2 regions of the Micromonospora desertarenae genome follow, and region 1 is predicted to be linked to the other one. Evidence: riboswitches for the same ligand, from Rfam matches in the RefSeq annotation. Region 1 holds a riboswitch; the other holds the start of a gene.
What was found. Region 1 has a riboswitch for thiamine pyrophosphate ahead of SM577_RS30300 (ECF transporter S component). Riboswitches for the same ligand answer to the same signal wherever they lie in the genome.
Positions count from the first base shown of each region.

Region 2: another riboswitch for thiamine pyrophosphate. It lies ahead of SM577_RS05805 (thiamine phosphate synthase); the one in region 1 lies ahead of SM577_RS30300 (ECF transporter S component).

Region 1 is NZ_JAXCFQ010000021.1:83,391-86,960, forward strand. Features, by position in the region: gene SM577_RS30295 (ABC transporter ATP-binding protein) at 1-1,181, opposite strand, end outside; gene SM577_RS30300 (ECF transporter S component) at 1,302-1,892, opposite strand; TPP riboswitch at 1,964-2,069, opposite strand; gene SM577_RS30305 (alpha/beta fold hydrolase) at 2,148-2,981, shown strand; gene SM577_RS30310 (sugar isomerase domain-containing protein) at 3,021-3,570, shown strand, end outside.
Region 2 is NZ_JAXCFQ010000002.1:581,809-585,378, forward strand. Features, by position in the region: gene SM577_RS05800 (ThuA domain-containing protein) at 1-1,465, opposite strand, end outside; TPP riboswitch at 1,788-1,897, shown strand; gene SM577_RS05805 (thiamine phosphate synthase) at 1,892-2,518, shown strand; gene thiO (glycine oxidase ThiO) at 2,512-3,570, shown strand, end outside.

The sequences.
Region 1 (3,570 bases):
TACGGGTTGGCGCCGGCCAGCCGCTCCAGCCGCAGCCGGGCGAGCAGCGCGTCCACGGTGGCGCGTACCGCCGGCTCGGGCGAGCCGGTGCGGCGCGGACCCAGCGCCAGCTCGTCGAAGACCGTGCCGGTGACGAACTGGTGCTCGGGATCCTGGAAGACCGAGCCGATCCGGCGGGCCAGCGCCGGGGCCCGCCACCGGTGCGGGGGAGTGCGGGCGTCCGGGCCGGCCAGCGCCGGGCTCGCGGCCACCGTGCCGGCGCCGGGCCGGAGCAGCCCGCCGAGCAGCAGGGCCAGGGTCGACTTGCCGGCCCCGTTCGGGCCGAGCACGGCGAGCGCCTCGCCGGCGCGTACCGCCAGGTCGGTGGGGGCCAGCCGGGGCGGCAGGCCGAGCCGGTCGGCGGCGAGCAGCGGGTCGCCGGCCGGCGCGGTGGCGCGGCGCGGCGGCACCGGACGGCCCGGCACCCAGACCCCCTCGGCGGCGAGCGCGTCGCCGTGCGCGCCGAACACCGCCTCCGGGGTGCCGTCGGCTCGGACGCCGCCGCCGGGTTCCAGCACCACCACCCGGTCGACCAGCGGCAGCGCGTCGGCGACCCGGTGCTCGACCAGGATCAGCGTGGTGTCGGCGTCCACCGCCCCGGCGACCGCGTCGCGGACCAGCGCGGCGCCGGCCGGGTCGAGGTTGGCGGTGGGTTCGTCGAGCAGCAGCAGGCCGGGGCGCAGGGCGAGCACCCCGGCCAGGGCGAGGCGCTGCTGCTCGCCGCCGGAGAGCGCGGCGGTGGGCCGGTCCCGGTGGTACGGGAAGCCGACCCGGCGCAGCGCCTCGTCCACCCGGGGCCAGATCTCCCCGGCGGGCACCCCCCGGTTCTCCAGCCCGAACGCGACGTCGTCGCCGCTGCGGGCCATCACCAGTTGGCTCTCCGGGTCCTGGAAGACGATGCCGACCCGTTCCCGGCCCTTGCGCGGGTCGAGCCCGTCGATCTCGACGGTGCCCTCCTGCTCACCGGAGTCCTCGGGCAGCAGGCCGGCCAGCGCGGCGAGCAGCGTGCTCTTGCCGGCCCCCGAGGGCCCGAGCAGCAGCACCCGCTCCCCGCTCTCCACCCGCAGGTCCACCCCCCGCACCGCCCACGCCCGCCGCCCGGCGTGCCGCCACCCGAACCCCCGCACCAGCACGGAACTCACACCCCCACCCCCGCCCGGCCAGGGTTGACCATGAAGTTGCCACCACGACAGGCCGCTGCGGAGGGCAACAACTTCGTGATCGACGCGGTGGGGCGGGGGTGGGGGTGCATGGTGGGCGGGTCAGACCGGGGTGCGGTCGCGGGCGGCGGGGAAGCGGTCCAGGGCGCCGGTGCCGGCCAGGGCGCGGGTGAGGTACCAGCCGCCGGCGCCGGCGACGACCGCGGCGCTGACCACGGTCAGCAGCGCGTACGGGATCCGGTAGCTGCCCAGCGCGTAGTCGACGTTCCAGACGAAGAAGTCGAACAGCGCCGCGCCGAGGCCGGTCAGCGCGCCGGCGAGCAGCGCGGTCGGCAGCCGGAACGAGCGGTACCGGAAGGCGGCGAAGGCCAGCTCGGCGCCGAGGCCCTGGATCAGGCCCTGGACGATGGTGATGCCGCCCCACTCGGAGCCGAGCAGTGCGGAGATCGTCGCGGCGACCGCCTCGCAGAACAGCGCCGCGCCGGGCTTGCGGATGACCAGGCCGCCGAGCACCGCCGGCACCAGCCAGACGCCGTACATGACCGCCTGGCCGGCCGGGAAGAACGCGAACGCCGGGTCGACGGCCCGCCAGAGCAGGCCCCAGGCCCAGAAGATGACGCCGAAGGCGACCGCGATCACCGCGGCCACGACGATGTCGATGGTGCGCCACCGGTTGCTGGTGGGGTGAGTCATGAGTGCTCCCAGTCCTGAGTGCGAACCAGGAGAAGACGCACGCCGCGCCCGGTGTCCCGGACGGCGGCGCGGCTGGAGGTCGACCGAACTCCCTGCGCTGGCATTACCCAGATCAGGTTCGAGGGTCTGCGGGTGGTGCCCGCACTCTCAGCGCTGTGCGCTCCCCTGTCGGATGTGAAGTTGTCCCGGCAGACGCTAGCACCGCCGGCAGCGCCGGGACGAGTCGCCCGCGCCGGCCTGGGTAGGCTGCCGATCATGCGCATCGACGCCCGGCAGTTGCGGTTCGAGGTACGCGCCGGCGGTCCGGAGGACGGCGAGCCCGTGCTCCTGCTGCACGGCTTCCCGCAGCACGGCGGGGAGTGGGACGACGTGGTCCCCGCGCTGCACGCCGCCGGGCTGCGCACGTACGCGCCGGACCAGCGCGGTTACTCGCCCGGCGCGCGGCCGGAGGCGGTCGAGGCGTACCGGATGGCGGAGCTGGTCGCCGACGCGCTGGCCGTGCTGGACGCCCTCGGCGCGCGGACCGCGCACGTGGTCGGCCACGACTGGGGCGCGCTGGTCGGCTGGGAACTGGCCGTCCGGCACCCGGAGCGGGTGCGCACGCTGACCGCGGTCTCCGTGCCGCACCCGGCCGCCATGGCGTACGCGCTGGCCAACGACCCGCAGCAGAAGGTGCGCTCGGCGTACATCGTGCTGTTCCGGCAGCCCGGCAAGGCGGAGAAGGTGCTGCTCGGGTTGAACGCCACGGCGCTGCGCCGGATGCTCGGCGGGGTCGGCGACGCCGACCGGGTGGCGGCGTACGCCGAGCCGATGCGCGAGCCGGGCGCGCTCACCGCGGCGCTGAACTGGTACCGGGCGATGCCGTCGCGGTCGGAGCTGGCCGCCACCGGCCCGGTGACCGTGCCGACCACGTTCGTCTGGAGCGACCAGGACGTGGCGATCGGCCGGACCGCCGCCGAGGCGTGCGCCGCGCGGGTGACCGGGGACTACCGCTTCGTGGAACTGCCCGGGGTGAGCCACTGGATCCCGGACGAGGCGCCGGCGCCGCTGGCCGAGGCGATCCTGGCCCGGGTACGCGGACTGGCCTGACGCCGACGCGAGGTGCAGGCAGCGATGGACGGAGGAAGCATGACGGTGAGTGCCGAGGACTACCTGGCAGTGGTGACCGAGACGATGGGCCGGGTCGCCGCCAGCCAGCGCGAGGCGGTCGGTCGGGCGGCCGACCTGATCGCCGGGGCGGTGCGCGCGGACGGTGTGGTGCACGCCTTCGGCACCGGGCACTCGGAGGCGCTGGCGATGGAGATCGCCGGGCGGGCCGGCGGGCTGGTGCCGACCAACCGGATCGCCCTGCGGGACCTGGTGCTGCTCGGCGGCGAGCCGGTCGACCTGCTCGGCCCGACCCTGGAGCGGGACCCGTCGGTGGCGCACAAGCTCTACGACCTCGCCCCGGTCCGCCCCGGGGACGTCTTCGTGCTGGCCTCCAACTCGGGGGTCAACGGGGCGATGGTGGAGTTCGCGTCCCTGGTGAAGGAGAAGGGGCACGCCCTGGTGGCGATCACCTCGGCTCAGCACTCCGCGCAGATGACCTCGCGGCACCCGTCGGGGCGCAAGCTCGCCGACTTCGCCGACGTGGTGCTGGACAACGGCGCCCCGTACGGCGACGCCACCCTGCCGCTGC
Region 2 (3,570 bases), on a different contig from region 1:
TGTCCTCCGGGTGGATCCGGAGCACCTTGCCGCGCAGGTCGTTGGTGTTGCCGGAGGTGCGCTGCGCGTCGTAGTCCTGCCGCCCCGGCCGCTCGTCGATCGGGGTGAACGCGTTGGACTCGAACGGGTTGGTGTTGTCGCCGGTGGCCAGGTAGAGGTTGCCGGCGCTGTCGAAGGCCATGCTGCCGCCGGCGTGGCAGCAGGTGTTGCGCTGGGTGTCCACCCGCAGCACCTGCTTCTCGCTCGCCGGGTCGATGCTGTCGCCGGTCACCGTGAACCGGGAGAGCAGGTTGCGGGCGATCCCGTCGTTCGGGGCGTAGTAGAGGTAGACCCAGTTGTTGGTGGCGAAGTCCGGGTCGAGCCGGATGCCGATCAGGCCGTCCTCGTTGCCGGTGAACACGTCCAGGTCGAGCGCGGTGACCGTGTTGCCGGTGTCCGGCCTGACGATCTGCACCCGGCCGTCGCGCTCGACGTAGAAGACCCGCCCGTCCGGGGCGACGTCCAGCTCCATCGGGTTGCTGGTGTTGCTGTCCAGGGTCACCTTCTCGAAGCTGGCGGTCAGCGACGCGCCGCAGTCGGCGTCCGCCACCCCGGCCGCGGAGCGGATGCCGCCGAGCAGGTGGGCCAGGAACTGCGGTTCGGCGTACGACTCCCGGGTGTGCCCGCCGCCGGTGTACCAGGCGCGGCCGCCCTGGAAGTCGTGGCACCAGGCGATCGGGTGGTCGGCGCCCATCGCCCCCGCGCCGGGGGAGTAGCTGGTCTCGTCCAGGCTGGCCAGCACGTGTACGTCGGGGCGCGGGTTGGACTGGTAGTTGTACCACTCGTCGAACCGGGACCAGCGCTCCGGCAGCCCGGCGGTGGCCGGGTGGGCGTGGTCCTCCACCTTGACCGTGGCCTGCTGGTTCGCCGGGTGGCTGGCGAAGTACGCGCCGACCAGGTCGCCGTACCAGGCCCAGCTGTACTCGGTGTCCGAGGCGGCGTGGATGCCGACGTAGCCGCCGCCGGCGCGGATGTAGCGCTCGAAGGCGGCCTGCTGCTCGCCGTCGAGGACGTCGCCGGTGGTGGAGAGCCAGATCACCGCGCGGTACCGGGCGAGGTTGTCGTCGCTGAACGCGGCGCCGTCCTCGGTCGTGTCGACGGTGAACCCGTGCTCGGCGCCGAGCTGCTGGATGGCGGCGATGCCGGTCGGGATGGAGTCGTGCCGGAAGCCGGCGGTCTTCGAGAACACCAGCACCGAGAACGGCTCGTCGGCCGCCGGCGCGGCTGCGGCCGGCGGCGCGGCGGGCGCCGTCCGTGGCTGGGTCTGCGCGGCGGGCGCCGTCAGCGGCGCGGCCTGCGCGGCGGGTGCGGTCTGCGCGGGGGGTGCGGCCTGCGCGCCGGGGACGCCGAACAGGGTGGTCGCGGTGAGCGCGAGGGGTAGCAGGGTGGCCAGGACGGGTAGACGGGCACGACGAGATCGGGACACGCCGCCTCCTATGTCGCTGTGGACAGGGATCGCGGGGGCCGGCTCGCCGAAGACCGTCCCGGATGGACCGGAGCGGACACCGTGCCAGGATGTCCGCACCAGCATTTTGTCGAATCGCTGAACAAATTAATCCCGCTGGATCCGTTGCGGGCAAGATGCCGGCTGGTAACGGTTTGGCAACGGCGAGCGACATTCCGAACAGGACCGTACGAAGTGCTCCGTCGCCAGGAGGCATCGAGGGTCGTTCACCGCGCCGGACCGGCGTCCTGCGATTGCCGAACCCCGTCTTGGCAGGCCGGCGGATCTGTCGTACGGTGACACCGACGTAACCCACGGGAGCCCGGTGGACCGGGCTGAGAGGGGGGCTGGAAGCCCCCGACCGTCGAACCTGATCCGGGTAATGCCGGCGCAGGGAGGAGTGTTGCCGTGCCGTCCCTTGGGCGACTGCATCTGGTCACCGACACCCGACCCGGGCGGGATCCGCTCACCGTGGTCCGGGCCGCCCTCGCGGTGGCCCGCGCCGAGCTGGTGGTGCAGGTCCGGGTGGCGGACTCCGCGACCGACCGGGAGGCGTACGACCTGGCCCGCCGGGTGGTCGCGCTCTGCGCCGGGTACGGCGCGACCTGCCTGGTCAACGACCGGCTGCACGTGGCGCTGGCGGTGGGCGCCGCGGGCGGCCACGTCGGCGCCGACGACCTGCCGGTCGGCGCGGCCCGCCGGGTGCTCGGCTCCGCCGCCGTGCTCGGCGCCACCGCGCGGCACCCGGGCACCGCCACCGAGTCGGTGGCCGCCGGCGCCAGCTACCTCGGCGTCGGCCCCTGCCACCCGACCAGCACCAAGATCGGCCTGCCGGACCCGATCGGCCCGGCCGGGGTGGCGGCGGTCGCCGCCGCGGTGGACGTGCCGGTGATCGCCATCGGCGGGGTCACCGCCGCGACCGTGCCGGCGCTGCGCGCCGCCGGGGCGTACGGGGTGGCGGTGGTCGGCGCGCTCTCCGGTGCCGCCGACCCGGGCCGGGCCACCGCCGAACTGCTCGGGGCGTTGACGTGCTGACCACCGGCCGCCCCGACGTGGCGGTGGTCGGCGCCGGGCCGGTCGGGCTGGCCGTCGCCTGGCGCTGCGCGGCGCGCGGGCTGCGGGTGGTCGTGCACGACCCCGACCCGGGCTCGGGAGCGTCGGCGGTGGCCGCCGGGATGCTCTCCCCGGTCGCCGAGGCGTACTTCGGCGAGCGCGAGCTGACCGGGCTGCTCTGCGCGTCCGCGGCGCGCTGGCCGGCGTTCGCCGCCGAGCTGACCGAGGCGACCGGGCTGCCGATCGGCTACCGGACCGAGGGCACGCTGATGGTCGGGCTCACCGCCGACGACCTGGCCGAGGCGGGCCGGCTCTGGGCGTACCAGCAGGGGCTGGGGCTGCCGGTGACGCCGCTGCGCCCGACGCAGCTGCGTGACCGCGAGCCGGCGCTGGCGCCCCGGGTGCGCGGCGGCGCGCTGGCCCCCACCGACCACCAGGTCGACCCGCGGCTGCTGGTGCCGGCGCTGCGGGCGGCCGCGACCGCGGCCGGCGCGGTGCTGGTGCCGCACGCGGTACGCGACCTGTCCGCGCTGGACGCCCGGGTCACCGTGGTGGCGGCCGGCTGCGGCGCGGCCGCGCTGACCGGGCTGCCGGTCCGGCCGGTGAAGGGGCAGGTGCTCCGGCTGCGCGCGCCGGGCGGCGAGCCGCCGGGCTTCCGGCACGTGATCCGGGGGTACGCCGACGGCGAGCACGTCTACCTCGTCCCCCGGTCCGGCGGCGAGGTGGTGGTCGGGGCGACGGTCGAGGAGCGCGCCGACCGGAGCGTCACCGCCGGCGCCGTGCTGCGGCTGCTCCGCGCCGCCGTCGACCTGCTCCCCGAGCTGGCCGAGTACGACCTGGTGGAGACGGTGGCCGGGCTGCGCCCCGGCACGCCGGACAACGCCCCGATCCTCGGCCCGCTGCCCGGCCGGCCGGACGTGCTCGCCGCCACCGGCCACCACCGGCACGGCATCGTGCTCACCCCGGTCACCGCCGACCTGATCGCCGAGTTGGCCGCCGGGGGCGAGCCGGACCCGCTGCTCGCCCCCTTCGCG